DNA from 2 places in the Microbacterium sp. CCNWLW134 genome. Region 2 is predicted to be linked to the other one. Evidence: predicted binding sites of a transcription regulator. Region 2 holds the regulator's gene; the other holds the start of a gene.
What was found. Region 2 encodes HspR, which represses chaperone genes until heat shock. Its sites were predicted from a motif close to AAGTTGAGTCNNNNNGACTCAACTT; they were not measured.
Positions count from the first base shown of each region.

Region 1 (8,737 bases), 810 kb from region 2:
GCGATCCTGTTCCCGATCGGGCCGGTCACACTCGTGTCGGGCGCCCAGGTGTCGATGGGCGAAGGACTGCTGCGACTGCTCGCGGTCGGCGCCTACGCATCGATCTCGCTTGTCGGCCTCTCGGCGATCGGCCTCTTCCTCTCGACCCTGACCACGGTGCCGATCGGTGCGATGGCGGCGACGGCCATCCTCGCCGTCGCCGCGCAGATCGTCGGGGCGATCCCCCAGCTGGACGCCCTGCACCCGTGGCTCTTCACCGACCGGTGGCTCGACTTCGGCGACCTGCTGCGCTCTCCCGTCATCTGGGACTCGTTCGCGGCCAATGCCCTCCTGCAGGGCGGCTACATCGCCGTGTTCGGAGCGGCGGCGATGCTCCGATTCGCGACGAAGGACGTGCTCTCCTAGACCGGCGGAGATCGATCACGAAAAGGTAACGGCCAGCCCTTCCCTTTCGTTATCTCCCCGTTATAGAGTGCTCGCACGGTAGTTGTTTTGCTGTGGCAGCTACCGACATGTGATTGCAGGACACTCTTGGTGCAAGGGACAAGGGCCGGTCGGGAGCCTCTCCGACCGGCCCTTACTTGTGCGGCCTTCACCCCGAGCAGATCGCCCAGTCGCCGATCACCCCGCGGTGGTCGCTCCCCGGCACGGAGAAGCTGTCCCACCCTGTCGGCACCGCACCGCGCGCGAGGATGTGATCGATCGCCGTGAATGCCGGCACCGGCCTCTCCTGCGGCCACGTCGGCCACGGGATCGGTCCGGCCGCCTCGGCCGCGCTCCGCAGCGATGACGCGAGCTCACGGAACCCCGGATGCGCATACGACGCGTTCAGGTCACCCGCGACGATGAGGCGCTCATCCGGTGCTTCGCCGATCCAGCGATCGAGCGCGCCGATCGCCGTCCGCCAATCGACCGGCTGCCCCACCGGAGGCGGGGGGTGCACCGCCGCCACCCGAACCTCGTCACCCCCGGGCAACGTCGCGACCGCGGTGACCTGATCGAACACGCTCCCCGAGATTTCCTGTTCACCGCGGAGCGGGAACGCCGAAAGGATCACGCTGCCCCTCACCCCGCCCTCCGTCGTCTCCCGGGTGCGGTGCGGCAGCGCTGCAGCGAGCCCCCGTTCCCTCAGCACGGCCTCGATGTGCACCTCATCGGTCTCGACCAGGGCGACGATGTCGGCGTCGGCGTCGGCGATGCGCGCGGCCAGCAGGGCGGGGTCGGCTCCGGCGAACTTCGCGTTGAAGGCCACGACCGTGATCGACGCGTCCGCCGCGCACTCCGTCCCGGCGCGCAGCGGAGTGAGGGCGGGAAGCCCCGCCAGCACCGCCCCGACGACGAGGATGACGGCCGCCGCCCAGGCTCGGAAGAACAGCGGGACCACGGCGAGCACCAGCAACCCGATGGCGCCCACGGGAATCAGCGCCTGGGCGATGGGAACGAGCCCTCCGACGAGGACATCGAGGTGGGGCAGCACCGCCGCGAACGCGGCGACCAGGAGGGCGACGACCGTCCAGATCAGGCGCGCTCGGCTCCGGCGTGCGGTTCTCACCCGGCCACGCTAACCGCGCGTCGCGCCGATCTCGATCGCGCAGCCGCGTTCCCGGGATCTCCTCAGGAGACCCGTCCGTCCCCCGGGCGCGAGACGCGCAACCAGCGGAACCCGTACGGGGCGATCTCCATCTCGATGCGCCCCTTCCCGTCGAGTGGCATCCGGTCGGCTGCCAGCAGATCGACCAGCCGGGTCCCCTCCGGCTCATCCGGCAGGGCGAAGGAGATCGTGGCCGGCACGTCTGCGAAGTTGTGCACGGCGACCATCGCGCCGACGTCGGCCGCGAGCTTGTGCACCATCACCGCGGGCACATCGTGTTCGATCACCTCGAGCGAGCCCCAGCCGAGTTCCGGCGAGATGCGGTATCGCGCGATGAGACCGCGGACGAAGTGCAGCAGCGAGTCGCGGTCTTCGATCTGGTCGGCCACGTTGACGTGCTCCGGGGCGTACCCGTCACCCGGCACCGCCGCGGGAAGACGCGACGGCGCGGCATCCGAGAATCCCCCGTTCCGCTCCCCCGACCACTGCATGGGCGTCCGCACCGCCTCTCGGCTCTTGTCTTCGGGGTTCTCGCCCATGCCGATCTCCTCCCCGTAGAAGAGCACCGGGGTGCCCGGAAGGGTGAACAGCAGGCTGTAGGCCATGCGGATGCGGCGGGGATCACCACCGAGCATCGTCGGCAGCCGCCGCACGATGCCTCGCCCGTAGATCCGCTGGCTCTCGTCGGGCGCGAGCGCCTCGAACACCTCCTGGCGCTCGTCCTCGCTCAGCTGATCGAGGGTCAGCTCGTCGTGGTTGCGCACGAAGTTGGCGAACTGCGCCTCGACCGGCAGGTCGGGCCGTGACGAGAGAGCCTCGATGAGGGGCGCAGGATCGTGACGCACCAACGACAGGTAGAGCCGCTGCATGGCGACGAAGTCGAACTGCATGGTCAGCTCGTCGCCGTCCTCACCGCCGAAGTACGCGACCTGCTCGTCATACGGCAGGTTGACCTCGCCGAGGAGCACCGCCTCACTCGACCGCCGCTGCAGGAACTGTCGCACGTTCCGGAGGTACTGATGAGGATCGGCCATCTCGGGGATCTCGAGCAGCGACGGCACGGCATCGACCCGGAACCCCGACACCCCCAGCTGCAGCCAGAACCCGACGGTCTTCGCGATCTCGTCGCGCACCTTCGGGTTGGCGATGTTCAGATCGGGCTGGTGCGGGTAGAAGCTGTGGAGGTACCACTCCTCGGTCTTCTCCTCGTAGTTCCAGATGCCGTCGGCCTCGCCCGGGAAGACGGGGTTCTTCTGACCCTTCGGCGGCGGGTCGCTGCGCCAGATGTAGAAATCGCGGAACGGCGAGTTCTTGCTCCGCTTGGCTGCGAGGAACCAGGGATGGCGATCGGAGGTGTGGTTGACGACCAGATCGACGATGACCCGCATGCCCCGGTCGCGAGCGGTGCGGATGACCTCGACGAAGTCTCCGAAAGACCCCAGCCGCGGATCGATCCCGTAGAAGTCGGCGACGTCGTAGCCGTCATCCAGATCGGGAGTCGGATAGATGGGCATCAGCCACAGACAGGTCACGCCGAGCTGAGCGAGGTAGTCGATCCGCGCCGCGAGCCCCTGCAGGTCACCGATGCCGTCACCGTTCGAGTCGAAGTAGGTCTCCACATCGAGGCAGTAGATGACCGCGCTCTTCCACCACAGGTCGCTGGTGTCGGTGATCCTCATACGAGCTCCCGGAGGCGGGGAAGGATGCTGCGCTCGGACGCCGCGAGGAAGTCGGCCTGATCGCGCCCGACGTGGTGGAGGTAGACCCGGTCGAACCCGATGTCGACGAGCTCGGCGATCCGCTCGGCGAGCGCGGTGGGGTCGTGATCGACCAGCACCGCCTTGCGGAGCTCGGCCTCATCGGGTTCGCCGACGGCCCGATCGAAGTCTTCGGGCTGCTCGAAGTCCCACGCCTCAGGCGGCGACACCAGCCCGTTCGGCCACTGGTCCTTCGCGAGCGCGATGGCCTCGGCGTCGGTCTCGGCGAAACTCACGTGCACCTGCAGCACGAGGGGGCCTGCTCCGCCGCCCTCGCGGTAGGCGTCGAGGACGTCGCGAAGCACCTCGGGGGCCTGGGCGACCGTCGCGAAGCCGTCAGCCCACGACCCCGCCCAGCGGGCGGTCTGCGTGCTCACCGCTGCGGCGAGGAAGGGGGGCGGCACCTCGGGCCTCGACCACACTCGCGCACGATCGACGCGGATGAGGCCGTCGTGGCTGACCTCCTCGCCTGCCAGAAGACGCCGCATCACGGTCGCGCTCTCGAGCAGACGGGCGTTGCGAACGTCCTTCTCGGGCCATTCGTCGCCGGTGACGTGCTCATTCATCGCCTCACCGCTGCCGAGCGCCGCCCAGAATCGGCCCGGGAACATCTCTCCCAGCGTCGCGATCGCTTGTGCATGGACCACCGGGTGGTAACGCTGCCCGGGGGCGGTCACGACGCCGAACGACAGTCGCGTGGTCGCGAGGGCCGCAGCCAGCCACGACCACGCGTACCCCGACTCGCCCTGGCGGACACCCCACGGCGACAGGTGGTCCGAGCACATCGCGGCGTCGAAGCCGGCGGCTTCGGCTCCTTGGACATCGCGCAGGAGCGCGCTCGGCGGAATCTGTTCGTGCGAGGCGTGGAATCCGATGACGACCATGACTCCACCGTGCCCCCCTCAGATGAGAAGCGGGAGGGGTTCCGCTTTGCCGCGGGATCGGGTAGGCCCCGGGCTGCGATGCGTCAGACGCCCCCGCCCCCACCGCCGCCGCCCCCGCCGCCCGCGGAGCCTCCCCCGCTCGAGCCGCCTGAGCTCGACGACGCCGCCGCCGTAGCGGAGAGGCTGCTGATGCCCGCCGAGAAGGCCGCGGCGTTGAACCCCGCCGTACCGACGTACCAGCCGGGGGTGTCGTCGCCGTAGTAGATGGCGAGCTGCTTCGCCCACTCCTTCTCCTGGCCGAAGACCACCGCGTACGGGAGCAGCCGCTCGTAGAGGTGGAGCATCTCGCGAGGGTCGCCGGTGTCGACCGGGCGCCGTTCGGCACCGGTCGGAGTCTGCAGCATCCGGATCCGATCGGCCTCCGCCCACTCGATGAAGATCTTCAGACCCTCCAGGTGGTCGCGCACCTCGGCGCCGGTCGCGCTCAACGGCCGCGTCGAGAGCACCGCGACCGTCACGATCGTGAGCCCCGACCCGAGCACGATGATGACGATCGGCAGCAGAGGGTCGACCGACCCTGCCAGAGCGAACACGCCGAGGAGCACGATGAGCACTCCGATCAGGAGTGCGCCGGCGATCGGCCATGCCCGCACCCGCGCCGGGATGGTGCGGTAGAGCCCCCGGCTCTTCAGCTCCTTGCGCCCCGCCGCGAGGATCTTCTGGGCCGTGCGGGAGAAATGGGTGTCGTTGCCGCCGAACTCGTAGATCTCGCCGGGTCGGAGCTCCTCGTCGAAGAGGCCTTCCAGCAGCATCCGTCCATCGCGGTCGGCGCGGCCGGCGTCGATCAGCTCCGCCTGCAGCTTGGCGCTGCCGAACCACCGCTTCTCCCCTTCGAGGATCCGGATGCTTCCGACCACCGCCTGCTCGAGCACCTCGGCCGGGATCGCCTTCGCCGTCTTGCCCAGCAGCAGCGCGCTCTCCAGGGCGTCGATGCCGGGGGGCGGGGTGAACTCCGCGATGATCGTCGGTCGCCCGGGTTCGTTCCTCAGCGACCGGCGATTGACCACGATCGCCGCGCCGAGCATACCGAGGCCGGCGATGCCGGCCACCCCCTGGGCCCACCCCCAGCCCGACGCGAGGTAGGAGTCATCGAATCGGGCGAAGGTGCCCGACTCGAATCCCACCGCGATCGTCAGCGTCTCCGTCGGTGCGAGATCACGGGCGCCGGCGGTGACGACGGCGCCCTCCCCGCTGTCGGAGACCTCGATCGGACACGTGGTTTCCGCGCCGAACCTCCCGACGTAGCACGCGTGCGCTCCGGTGAGCGCGCCGGCCAGGTCGGCAGGCACCACGAGTGTGGCCGTGACCTCACCGAAGGGTTGGCGCCACCCGTTGCCATTGACGTCCCAGTAGAACTCGTCGCTGGTGTCGGCGAAGAAGTCGGTGACATTGCGCAGGGTGTAGGTGAACACGAATGTCTGCCGGCCGGAGAGGAAGTCGTCGGCGCGAGATGTGACGATCATCCAGTTCCCGTCGGTCTCGACCTCGCTCGGCCTCGGGTTGCCCTCTTCGTCGGTGACCGAGACCAGGTCGGGAAAGGTGGGCTGACCGTTGTAATCGGCGGGGATCTCCCGGCGCAGGCCGCGATTCTGATCCTCGGGGAAGACCGCGACGAACGTCTCGACGACGCGAAGGGTGCTGGTGTCGTCATCCTCACGGCCGAGGGTGTACTCGGCGTGCATGCTCTCGAACACGAAGTCGTCGAGGTCGCCGGAGGCGGAGGCGGGCTGTGCGGAGACCGCCAGGCCGACGAGGCCGACGACCCCCAGGAGGACCGTCAGCACCGTGGCGGTGATCCGACGCGTTCGCGGCATGCGCTCAGCCTAGATGGCGGCGTCGCCGCCACCGGATACCCTGGGGCCGTGAACGATCGTCGCCTCGCCGTCGAGGCATGGGAAAGCCTCTTTCGTGCGCAGCACGAGCTGTTCGCCGATCTGGGCCGCGACTTCAGCGATGCGCCGCTGCAGCAGGGCGAGTATGACGTGCTCCTGACGGTGACCCGGGCGCCCGATATGACCGCGCGACTGCGTGACATCACGCGCCTGATGCTCGTCAGCCAGCCCTCGGTGTCGCGTCTGGTCGACCGGATGGTCGCCCGGGGATACGTCACGAAGCGCCCCGACCCCGATGATGGGCGCGGGTCGCTCGTCCGGGCGACGGAGGCGGGCGCCCGCGCGTTCCGCGACGTGGCACGGGTTCATGCCGCCCACATCGCGGAGCGGATGTCGGTGCTGAACGAGTCCGAGCTCGCCCAACTGCGCGAACTCACCACCAAGCTCCGGACGCGCGACGCCCCCGCCGAGTGAGGACCCGACGGGGGCGTCGCGAGATGCTCCGTCGACGGACGCGGTTTACTGCTCGACCGGCTGCGGGTGATCTGCCGCACTCGACGCCGAAGCGCTCTCGTGCGCCTGCAGCACCTGCGCGCCGTTCTCGGTGGCGACCTCGATCTTGCGTGGCTTGGCCTTCTCGCTCACCGGGATGGTGACGCTGAGCACGCCGTTGCTGTAGCTGGCCGCGATGCGGTCGGTGTCGATGCCCTGGCCGAGGTTCAGCTGTCGCACGAAGCTCGCGGCCTCACGCTCGCGCGTGATCCACTTCACGCCGTCACCGGCACTGAGCGTGCGCTCGGCGCGGATGGTCAGCAGCTGGCCGTCCACGTCGATGTCGACCGAGCCGGGGTCGATGCCGGGCAGGTCGGCGGTGAGCACGTAGTGGTCTCCGTCGCGGTAGAGGTCCATCGGCATGCGGCGCGGGCCGCGACGGGCGTCGAAGAAGCTCGTCGCGAGACGGTCGAGGTCACGGAACGGGTCGTACGTTGCCATGTTCGGTCTCCTTCACTGGACGAAATCCGGAACTTGAGTCAGCTTGACTCAAGTACGTCCAGGTTAGCACTCGAGGGTGGAGAGTGCTAAGTACCGCGGCGTTCGCCGTGAGCGAACGGACGGGCGGAGATTCACTCGGCGGTCAGGACCGTCCACGAGCAGGGGGGCAGGGTCAGGGCGACGGCGCCGTCGGCGATCTCCACCGAGTCGTTGGCCTTCGGCGTCACCCGGTCGGGCTGCTCGAGTGTGTTCGCAGCGTGGATGTCGTCGTCGAAGATCGATGTCGCCGTCGCGGATGAGACGCCACCTGCGAGCGCCGTGGAGTCGATCTCGAGAGTGACCTCGTTCGTGAGGCTGCGGTTTACGGCGAAGACCGTGATGGCGCCACTGTCAGGATCGATCGTCGCGACGGCGTCGACGATCGGCACCTCGCCGAACTTCGCCGCCTCGTAGGTCGGGCTGTCGAGCTTCAGCTCGAGGGCGACACCCCGCGCGAGCTGGGAGGTCAGCGAGAAGGGGTAGAACGTCGTCTGACGCCACGCCGGACCGCCGGGCTCGGTCATGATCGGCGCGATGACGTTCACCAGCTGCGCGAGGCTCGCCGACGTCACCCGGTCGGCGTGCCGGATGAGCGAGATCATGAGGCTTCCGAAGACGACGGCGTCGAGCACGGTGTACCGATCTTCGAGCAGCCTGGGTGCGACCGGCCAGTCCGCGACATCCGTGATCTTGTCGACCTCGTTGTAGCGCGACTGGTACCAGACGTTCCACTCGTCGAAGGAGATGTTGATCGTCTTCTCGCTCCGCTTCATCGCCTTGACGTGGTCGGCGGTGGCCACGACCGCCTCGATGAAGCGATCCATATCGACGCCCGATGCCAGGAAGCTCGCCAGGTCGTCGCCCTCGGGCTCGTAGTACGCGTGGCAGGAGATGTAGTCGACGTTGTCGTACGTGTGCTCCAGGACGACGCGCTCCCACTCGCCGAACGTCGACATTCCCGCACCCGAGCTGCCGCAGACGACGAGCTCGAGATCGGGGTCGACCTGACGCATCGCTCGCGCGGTCGTGGCCGCGAGCTGCGCGTAGTTCTCCGCCGTGCTGTAGCCCAGCTGCCAGGGCCCGTCCATCTCGTTGCCGAGACACCACATGCGGATATCGTGGGGTTCGGCGTGCCCGTTGGCGACGCGCTCGTCCGAGAGCCGTGTGCCGGAGCGGATGTTGGCGTACTCCAGCACGTCGAGGGCCTCGAGCACCCCGCGGGTGCCGAGGTTCACGGCGTACATCAGCTCGCCGTCGACCTTCTTCATCCACGAGGCGAACTCATCGAGGCCGATCTCGTTCGTCTCGGTCGAATGCCACGCCAGGTCGAGCCGGCGGGGCCGCTCCTCGCGGGGTCCGACACCGTCCTCCCACCGGTACCCCGAGACGAAGTTTCCGCCGGGGTAGCGGATCGTTGACACGCCGAGCTCGCGCACGAGATCGATGACGTCGGCGCGGAAGCCTTCCTCATCAGCCGAGGGGTGACCCGGCTCGTAGATGCCGTCGTAGACGCACCGCCCGAGATGCTCGACGAAGGAGCCGAACAGACGTCGGTTGATGGGGCCGACGGCGAAGTGAGGG
Region 1 is NZ_JBAOJU010000002.1:869,964-878,700, reverse strand. It holds gene V6S02_RS14745 (ABC transporter permease) at 1-405, shown strand, start outside; gene V6S02_RS14740 (endonuclease/exonuclease/phosphatase family protein) at 593-1,552, opposite strand; gene V6S02_RS14735 (alpha-amylase family protein) at 1,615-3,270, opposite strand; gene V6S02_RS14730 (TIGR03885 family FMN-dependent LLM class oxidoreductase) at 3,267-4,232, opposite strand; gene V6S02_RS14725 (DUF2207 domain-containing protein) at 4,316-6,106, opposite strand; gene V6S02_RS14720 (MarR family winged helix-turn-helix transcriptional regulator) at 6,155-6,598, shown strand; gene V6S02_RS14715 (Hsp20/alpha crystallin family protein) at 6,644-7,117, opposite strand; gene arfA (arabinosylfuranosidase ArfA) at 7,249-8,737, opposite strand, start outside.
Region 1: the regulator HspR is predicted to act here: its motif matches at 7,148-7,172, upstream of V6S02_RS14715 (Hsp20/alpha crystallin family protein).

Region 2 (8,737 bases):
CTGTGCAGGAGTCGACGAGCACCTGGCGGCGCTGCGTGACCCGTCACCTTCTGCCGCTGAGCCACCAAGCAGGCCGCAGAAATCGACGGGTCGCCCGCGCGGGGTGCTCAGGGAAGATGAGCGGCCGCGCGGGCATCGGCCGCGCGGTGCGAACGCGACCCGTCAAGAAGTGCGGCCCGATGAGCGCAGCACCCGCAGGAATCGACGGGTCGCGAGGAGGGGGAGGTGTGGGCGGGGTCGCGAGATGCGGGTGTGGCGCGGACGCGGGGACGCGCGGACGCGGGGGCGCGGACGCCCGGGCGGTCAGGCGGGGGTGCGAAGCGCCGCGACCACCTCGGCGACCGGCTCGACCCGCGCGTACGCGCTCGCGAGCGCGGCGAGGAACGCCGCGTGCACGTCGGCTCCGCCGACGGCGACTCCGCCGAAGGCCAGGTCGGGCGCGGCGCAGGCATCGGCGGCGACCGTCACCTTCCAGCCCAGATCGGATGCCGCGCGCACACTGGCGTCCACGCACATGCTCGTCATCATCCCGGCGATGACGATCGGGGCGCCGACGTGAGCGGTGAGCGCCTCGCCGAGCGGGCCGCCGTGGGAGGACGCGCCGTGGAACGCGTTCGGGTGATGCTTGACGACGACCGTCTCGTCGCCCTCGGGGGCGACCCGCGGGTCGATCTCGGCTCCCGGAGTCCCGGCTTCGAGGAAGCTCCCCGAACCGGATGACTCGTGGCGCACGTGCACGATCGGAAGCCCGGCCTCGCGGAAGGCCGTCAGAAGCTCCGCGGCGCGCTCGGCTGCGGCATCCGGATCCACCAGGGGGAAGCGTCCGCCGGGGAAGTAGTCGCGCTGGATGTCGATGAGGACGAGGACCGGGGCCATCGACCCAGCCTAGGTGCGCGGGGTCATCGCGCGGGCGGGTCGCCGAGCTTGGCGCTCACCGCGGCCAACTGCTGGGCGAGCTCGCGCACCTGCCCACGCGTGGCCGGCTCGGTGTCGTCGCCGACGGTCGCCGCCGCGCGCTCGATCACCCACGACGACACCGTCGCCGTCACGACGCCGACCACCGCGATCCCGCCGCACATCAGCAGCACCGCCACGACGCGGCCCCACCAGGTGACGGGATAGAAGTCGCCGTAGCCGACGGTGGTGATGGTGACGAAGGCCCACCAGACCGCGTCGCCGAAGTTCTCGATGTTGGCGCCGGGGGCTCCGCGCTCGGCCTCCAGGACGGCGAGCGCGGCGATCCAGATGAGGATCGCGGCCGCTCCGGCGCCGTAGATCGCCACACGGTTGCGGATGGCGGATCCCGCCGTGCGCTGGAGCGCCTTGACGACGGTCAGCGCGCGAAGGAGCCGCAGCGGCCGAAGCGCCGGGATCACGACGACCGCGAGGTCGAACAGGTGACCTCGGAACCACTTCCCGCGCGGATCCGCCAGGGCCAACCGCACGACGTAGTCGACCGCGAAGACGACCCATGTGACCCCGATGACGACCCGTGCGACGGCGTAGGCCGGCCCCTGCACGTCGGCGATCACCTGCCACGAGTACACGACGATGAAGACCAGCGACGTGATGATCAGCGGCCAATAGGTGAGTCTCTGCCATTGATCGGCGGTCAACGCCCGGGTCGCGGGTCCGCCGGTCGATGTGACGCTCACGGCACGACAGTAACGGCGGCGATCGGCCTCGGCCGGGAGCGCACGCCGGTGCTGGCGGCGTGCGCTCCCATCCCGTACCGTCTGATCAGGCGGTGATGCCGCCGGGTGAGAGGAGGCGCCGTGCCTCGAGATCCGTGGATGCCACCCCCGGGCCTGTCCGCCCACACGGCGGAGGGCAAGATCGAGCGGGGTCGGACGCCCCGTGGCGCGCTCTCCCAGCTCGTGGCCACCGGCCGAGACCCGATGGCCGTCCTCGATGCCCAAGACGTCGATCGCGTGCCGGAGCTCGTGCCGCTGCGCACCGCCCGCATGGGGGCGAGTCCTTTCGCGTTCTACCGGGGAAGCGCAGCGATCATGGCCGACGACCTGTCGCGCTGCCCGAGCACGAGCATCCTCGTCGCCTCCTGCGGCGACGCGCACCTGTCGAACTTCGGCCTCTACGGGTCGCCCCAGCGCACGCTCGTGTTCGATCTGAACGATTTCGACGAGTCGGCCTGGGCTCCCTTCGAGTGGGATCTCAAGCGCCTCGCCACCAGCGTCGTCATCGCCGGCCGCGCGACCTCGCGCGACGACGCCGTCGTCGAGGATGCGGCGCGGCAGGCCGTCCGCACGTATCAGCGGGGGCTCCGCACCGCCGCCAAGCGGTCTCCGCTCGAGCGGTACTTCGACCGCTTCGACGCGCTCGGTGCTCGCCTTTCGACCGATCCGGAGACGGCGGCGGTCGTCGAGCGCGCGGTGCGATCGGCGCAGAAACGCACCGGTTCCCGTGCCGCGCGCAAGCTGACGACGACCGATGAACACGGCCGCGTGACGCTCCTCGACGATCCCCCGGTGATGACCCATCTCACCGCCGGCGACGAGGAACGGGCATGGCGGGTCCTCGACGAGTACCGGCTGTCGGTCAATGTCGACATCCGGCTCCTGCTGCAGAAGTACGCGATGGCCGACGTGTCGGCTCGGGTGGTCGGCGTCGGCAGCGTCGGCACGCGCTGTCTGCTGATCGCGCTCCAAGACGGCGACGGCGATGTGCTCCTCCTTCAGGGGAAGGAGGCCGGCGAGAGCGTGCTCGTGCAGTACGGGCGCGTGACGCAGCCCGAGGCGGTCACGACCTTCATCGACACCTATGGCAACGGAGGGCGGGTGGTCGCGCTCCAGCGCATCCTGCAGGCGGTGTCCGATCCTTTCCTCGGTCATATCCGCCGATCGCCGTCCGGCGCGCGGCGCGACTTCTACGTGCGGCAGTTCCACGACATGAAGGGCGGCTTCGACGCCGAGGCGATGGAGGACAAGCCGTTCCGCTGGTACGCCATGGCGTGCGCGGCGACACTGGCGCGCGCCCACGGGCAATCACCGACGGGGGCCACCGCCGCCGGCTACGTCGGGGGCGGGCGGCGGTTCGAGGACGCCGTGGTGGAGTGGGCGTACGCCTACGCCGATCTGTCGTACGAGGACTGGGAGGAGTTCCGCCGCCACCGCGGCACCGAGGAGTGAGTGGGCGCAGCCCGCGCGATCAGCGCGCGGTGCCCTCGGCCGATCCCTCGGTCGGACCCGACGGGTCGGACAGGATGCAGATGATCTCGCGATCGCCGTCTCCCCACGACTGCTCGGACGGGTCGATCGAGTCTGCGATGAACACCGATTCCTCGTAGGAGATCCCGACGAACGGCTCGAAAGCAGACAGACACCCTTCCTCCGCAGCCGCGTCGACGGCCTCGGCGCCCGGCCACTCTCCGTCGGGCATGTCGAAGAGATGGAAGACCTCGTAGTCGTGCGACTCGCCGCAGGGGACCACCGGCAGCTGATTGATCTCGGTCTCGGTCACCTCGGTGAAGCAGTCCCCCACCGCGATGGCGAACACGTCGGCGTTCCCGCCTTCGACGACCTCCTGCGACTCCTCGTCCCGCTCCACGGTGGAGGGAGCGGTGAAGCTCACGCATCCGGAGAGAGCGACGGCGAGGGTGCCGACGGCACCCGCGGCGAGAAGACGGTGGATGAGGCGTGAGGTATGCATGGAACTTTCGGGGACGTGTGAGGACAGGACGAACGCCGAGATCGATCTCGGCGCGGGCCTCAGCCTAGAAGGCGCGCGCTCACGCCCGCGAGTCGGCGGCACCCCCGCGCGTGTCGGCTAGGCCGATTCGTCCTGAGCGCCCGGAGAGAGCGGATGACGCGGGCGCCAGACCACCAGCTCGGTGGCGCGGCGCACGCGCGTGCCATGGCGCAGGGTGACGACCGAGCCGGTCGCGCCCGCCGCGAAGACCCGCGCCCCCGGGCGTGACTGGCGCTCGATCTCGAGTTGCTGCTCGAGGTCTCGGACGCGCCGGGTGAGGTCGTGCACGCGCTGTTCGAGGGAGATGAGCCGCGCGATCGCGGGGAGGCTCATACCGTCGGCGGACAGCCGCGCGACCTCGCGCAGCTGCTCGACGTGGCGGAGCGAGTAGCGGCGGGAACCGCCCTGCGTGCGGGCGGGGACGACGAGACCGAGCCGGTCGTACTGGCGCAGCGTCTGCGGGTGCATGCCCGACAGCTCCGCCGCCGCGGCGATGGCGAAGATCGGCGCGTCACCGTCGATGTCGACGTGGTCCGTCATCCGTCCCTCCCGTGTCAGCCGCGCGCCTTGGCCATGAGGTCCGCCCGCGGGTTCTCCTTCGGCTCCACCTCGTGGAAGCGTTCGAGCGCTTCGCGCGCGGCGCCCTCGAGGTGGGAGGGCACGACCACCTGCACCTCGGCGAGCAGGTCGCCGGTGCCCTTCTGCGTCGAGACACCGCGTCCCTTGACGCGCAGCACGCGTCCCGAGGGGGTGCCCGGCGCGACACGCAGCTTCACCGGGTCGCCACCGAGCGTCGGGACCTCGATCGTGGCGCCCAGAGCCGCCTCGGTGAAGGTCACCGGAACCACCACGCGCAGGTTCAGTCCCTCACGGGTGAACACCGGGTGGGGGCGCACCGTCACCTGCACGACGATGTCGCCGCTTTCGCCGCCGTCGGGAGAGGGACGTCCGCGACCGCGGAGGCGGATGCGCTGCCCGTCGGCGACGCCGGCGGGGATCTTCACCTTGAACGGCTTGCCGTCCTCGCCCTGGAGGGTGATGGTCTCGCCCTTCGTGGCGGTGACGAAGTCGATGGTCGTGCGCGCCGTGACATCCGACCCGCGGGTCGGGCCGCCGAAGCCGCGGAAGCCGCCGGTGGGCTGCCCGAACCGACCCGAGCCGAAGCTGCCTCCCTGCTGCTGGTTGAACATCGCGAAGATGTCGTCGAAGTCGGCCGACTCGTAGCGCCCACCCCCGCGGCTCTGACCGAACGCGCTGAAGACGTCTTCGAACCCGCCGGCGCCCGGGCCGCCCGCAGTGAAGCGCGCGCCCGAGCCCATGGCCCGGATCTGGTCGTACTCGGCACGCTGCTCGGGGTCGGAGAGCACCGCGTACGCTTCGCTGATCTCTTTGAACTTCGCCTCGGCCGCAGCATCCCCCGGCTTGGAGTCGGGGTGATACTGCCGCGCGAGCTTGCGATAGGTCTTCTTCAGATCGGCGTCGGAGACCTCCTTGGAGACCCCCAGCACCTTGTAGAAGTCCTTCTCGAACCAGTCCTGGCTGGCCATGGCGTCTCCGGCCTACTCTGCCGGCACCGCGACGACGACCTTCGCCGGACGCAGCTCGGTCGAGCCCAGCCGGTAACCCGTCTCGACCACCTCGAGGATGGTCGCCTCGGTCGCGCCGGGGGTCGGCTGCTGGAAGATCGCCTCGTGGTGCTGGGGGTCGAAGGCCTCGCCGGCGGCGCCGTACGCCTCCACGCCCATGCGCTCGACGACAGCCCGCACCTTGTCGGCGATGGCGGCGAAGGGCGTGCCCTCGACGAGATCGCCGTGCTTGGCGGCACGGTCGAGGTCGTCGAGCACGGGGATCAGGCCTTTGGCGGCGGCCCCCTTGGCACGCTCGATCTCGATCTCGCGCTGGTCCTCGGTGCGGCGGCGGTAGTTGGCGTACTCCGCCTGCAGGCGCTTCAGGTCGGTGAGAAGCTGCGACTCCAGAGCCTCGACGCGGTCGGCGACGGCGTCGGTGTCATCCGCTGCCGCCGCATCGGCGGACTGGGCGGCGCTGAGGATGTCGTCGACGGTGAAGTCGCCGTCCTCTGCGCTCGCTGCGTCCGCCGACGCGTTCGGTGAGGCGTCTGCCGACTCGGGCGCCGAACCGTCCTCGGGGTCAGGCCCGGGAACCGTGGGGTCGTCCTTGTCTTTCGCCATGGTTACTTCTTGTCTTCCTCGTCGTCGATGACCTCGGCGTCGACCACGTCCTCATCGTTCGACGGCTGGTCGCCCGCGGGCGCACCCTCGCCACCGGCGGCGGCACCGTCGGCCTGCGGCGCGGCCTGGTTCGCCGAGTAGATCGCCTCGCCGATCTTGCCCTGCGACTGCGACAGCTTCTCGAACGCCGACTTCACCGCGTCGTCGTCGTCACCGGCGAGCGCGGTCTTCAGCGCATCGACGTCGGCCTGGACCGACTCCTTGACGTCGGCGGGCAGCTTGTCGTCGTTGTCCTTGATCAGCTTGTCGACCGAGTAGGCGAGCGTCTCGGCCTGGTTTCGGACCTCCGCGGCCTCACGGCGCTTCTTGTCCTCCGCCGCGTGCTCCTCGGCCTCGCGCACCATGCGCTCGATGTCGTCCTTCGGCAGCGACGAGCCGCCGGTGATCGTCATCGACTGCTCCTTGCCGGTTCCCTTGTCCTTCGCCGAGACGTGCACGATGCCGTTGGCGTCGATGTCGAAGGTGACCTCGATCTGCGGGATGCCCCGGGGAGCCGGCGCGATGCCGGTGAGCTCGAACGTGCCGAGCGGCTTGTTGTCGCGGGTGAACTCGCGCTCGCCCTGGAAGACCTGGATCGCGACCGACGGCTGGTTGTCGTCGGCGGTCGTGAAGGTCTCGCTCCGCTTGGTCGGGATGGCGGTGTTGCGCTCGATGAGCTTGGTCATGATGCCACCCTTGGTCTCGATGCCGAGGCTCAGCGGGGTGACGTCGATGAGCAGGACGTCCTTGCGCTCGCCCTTCAGCACACCGGCCTGCAGGGCTGCGCCCACGGCGACGACCTCATCGGGGTTCACACCCTTGTTGGGCTCCTTGCCGGCCTCGCGCTGGACGAGCTCCGACACGGCGGGCATACGGGTCGAACCGCCGACGAGCACGACGTGGGCGATGTCGGCGACCTTGATGCCGGCCTCGCGGATGACATCCTCGAACGGCTTCTTGGTGCGGTCGAGGAGGTCCTTGGTGAGGTCCTCGAACTTCGCGCGGGTGATCGTCTCCGACAGCGAGACGGGGCCCGAGTCGGTCAGCGACAGGTAGGGGAGGTTGACCGAGGTGCTGGTCGAGGAGGACAGCTCCTTCTTCGCCTGCTCGGCGGCCTCCTTCAGTCGCTGCAGGGCGATCTTGTCGCCCGAGACGTCGACACCGGTGGTGTCCTTGAACTGCTTGATGAAGTACTCGACCAGACGCTGGTCCCAGTCGTCACCGCCGAGACGGTTGTCACCGGCGGTGGAGCGCACCTGGATGGTGGAGAAGTCGTCGTCCTTGCCCACCTCGAGGAGCGAGACGTCGAAGGTACCGCCACCGAGGTCGAAGACGAGGATGAGCTCGTCCTCCTTGCCCTTGTCCAGGCCGTACGCGAGGGCGGCGGCGGTGGGCTCGTTGATGATGCGCAGGACGTTCAGACCCGCGATCTCGCCGGCCTCCTTGGTGGCCTGACGCTCGGCGTCGTTGAAGTACGCCGGCACCGTGATGACCGCGTCGGTCACGGTGTCGCCCAGGTACTGCTCGGCGTCGCGCTTGAGCTTCTGCAGGATGCGGGCCGAGATCTCCTGCGGCGTCCACTTCTTGCCGTCGACCTCGAAGGTCCAGTTCGTGCCCATGTGGCGCTTGACGCTCGAGACGGTGCGGTCGACGTTGGTGACCGCCTGACGCTTGGCGGTCTCGCCGACGAGGATCTCGCCGTCCTTGGTGTAAGCGACCACCGAGGGGGTGGTGCGGAAGCCCTCGGCGTTCGCGATCACCTTGGGCTCGCCGCCCTCCAGCACCGCGACGACGGAGTTCGTCGTTCCGAGGTCGATACCAACAGCACGTGCCATGTGTGTTTCTCCTTTTCACGGGGCCGAGAGCCTCGACCCGGGGCGTTGTCATGAAGTCTTCTCGCGGGCGGTCCCCCAACGTGCTGAGGGGTTGAGCCGCGATGACTCAAGACTACGCGGCGGGGCGATCGGCGTCAAATGAAGTTGATATGTGATGGCTCAACTTCGAATGTCGCGGTGCGGCGGTTTCGCTTCTTCCCCCGTTCACCGAAGGGCCCTAGCGTGACGGACATGACCGCACCCGCCGAGGGCGTGCCGCCCGCCACCGCCGACAGTGCCGCCATCCCTGTGATGGGGCTGGATCTGCGGGAGGACACCTCCGCGCCGCGGCGTCAGATCTACGCGTGGGCGCTGTGGGACTGGGCGACACAGCCGTTCAACACGGTCATCCTCACCTTCATCTTCACCGCCCTGTATCTCACGACCGACGCGTTCCTGCCGGCCGACGTCGCCGCCCTCCCCGACGATGCGCCGGCCAAGGAGGCCGCCCTCGCCGACCTGGCGGTGGGCCTGGGGTGGGGCGGGACGATCGCGGGTCTGCTCATCCTCGCGATCGCACCGATCCTCGGGCAGCAGGCCGATGCCCGCGGGCGACAGAAGCTGTGGCTCGGAATCGGCACCGGCGCGCTCATCCTCTGCATGTTCGGGCTGTGGTTCGTCGAACCTGCGCCGGCGTACTTCTGGCTGGGTGTCGCGCTCATCTCCGCCGGCACCGTGTTCGGCGAGATCGCGGCGGTGAACTCCAACGCGATGCTCATCGGCATCGCCAGCCGCAAGACGATCGGCCGGGTGTCGGGACTCGGATGGGGCTTCGGCTACCTCGGCGGCATCATCGCCCTGGTGCTGGTGGTCGTGTTCTACAGCGCCGACTGGTTCGGCATCTCCGACGCCGACGGCCTGCCGTTCCGGATCATCGCCGTGGGGTGCGCGATCTGGGCGATCGTCTTCTCGATCCCGATCTTCCTCGCC
Region 2 is NZ_JBAOJU010000002.1:61,925-70,661, forward strand. It holds gene V6S02_RS10730 (cysteine hydrolase family protein) at 304-876, opposite strand; gene V6S02_RS10735 (potassium channel family protein) at 900-1,655, opposite strand; gene V6S02_RS10740 (DUF2252 domain-containing protein) at 1,776-3,146, shown strand; gene V6S02_RS10745 (septum formation family protein) at 3,166-3,666, opposite strand; gene V6S02_RS10750 (heat shock protein transcriptional repressor HspR) at 3,784-4,245, opposite strand; gene V6S02_RS10755 (DnaJ C-terminal domain-containing protein) at 4,260-5,252, opposite strand; gene V6S02_RS10760 (nucleotide exchange factor GrpE) at 5,265-5,894, opposite strand; gene dnaK (molecular chaperone DnaK) at 5,897-7,768, opposite strand; gene V6S02_RS10770 (MFS transporter) at 8,000-8,737, shown strand, end outside.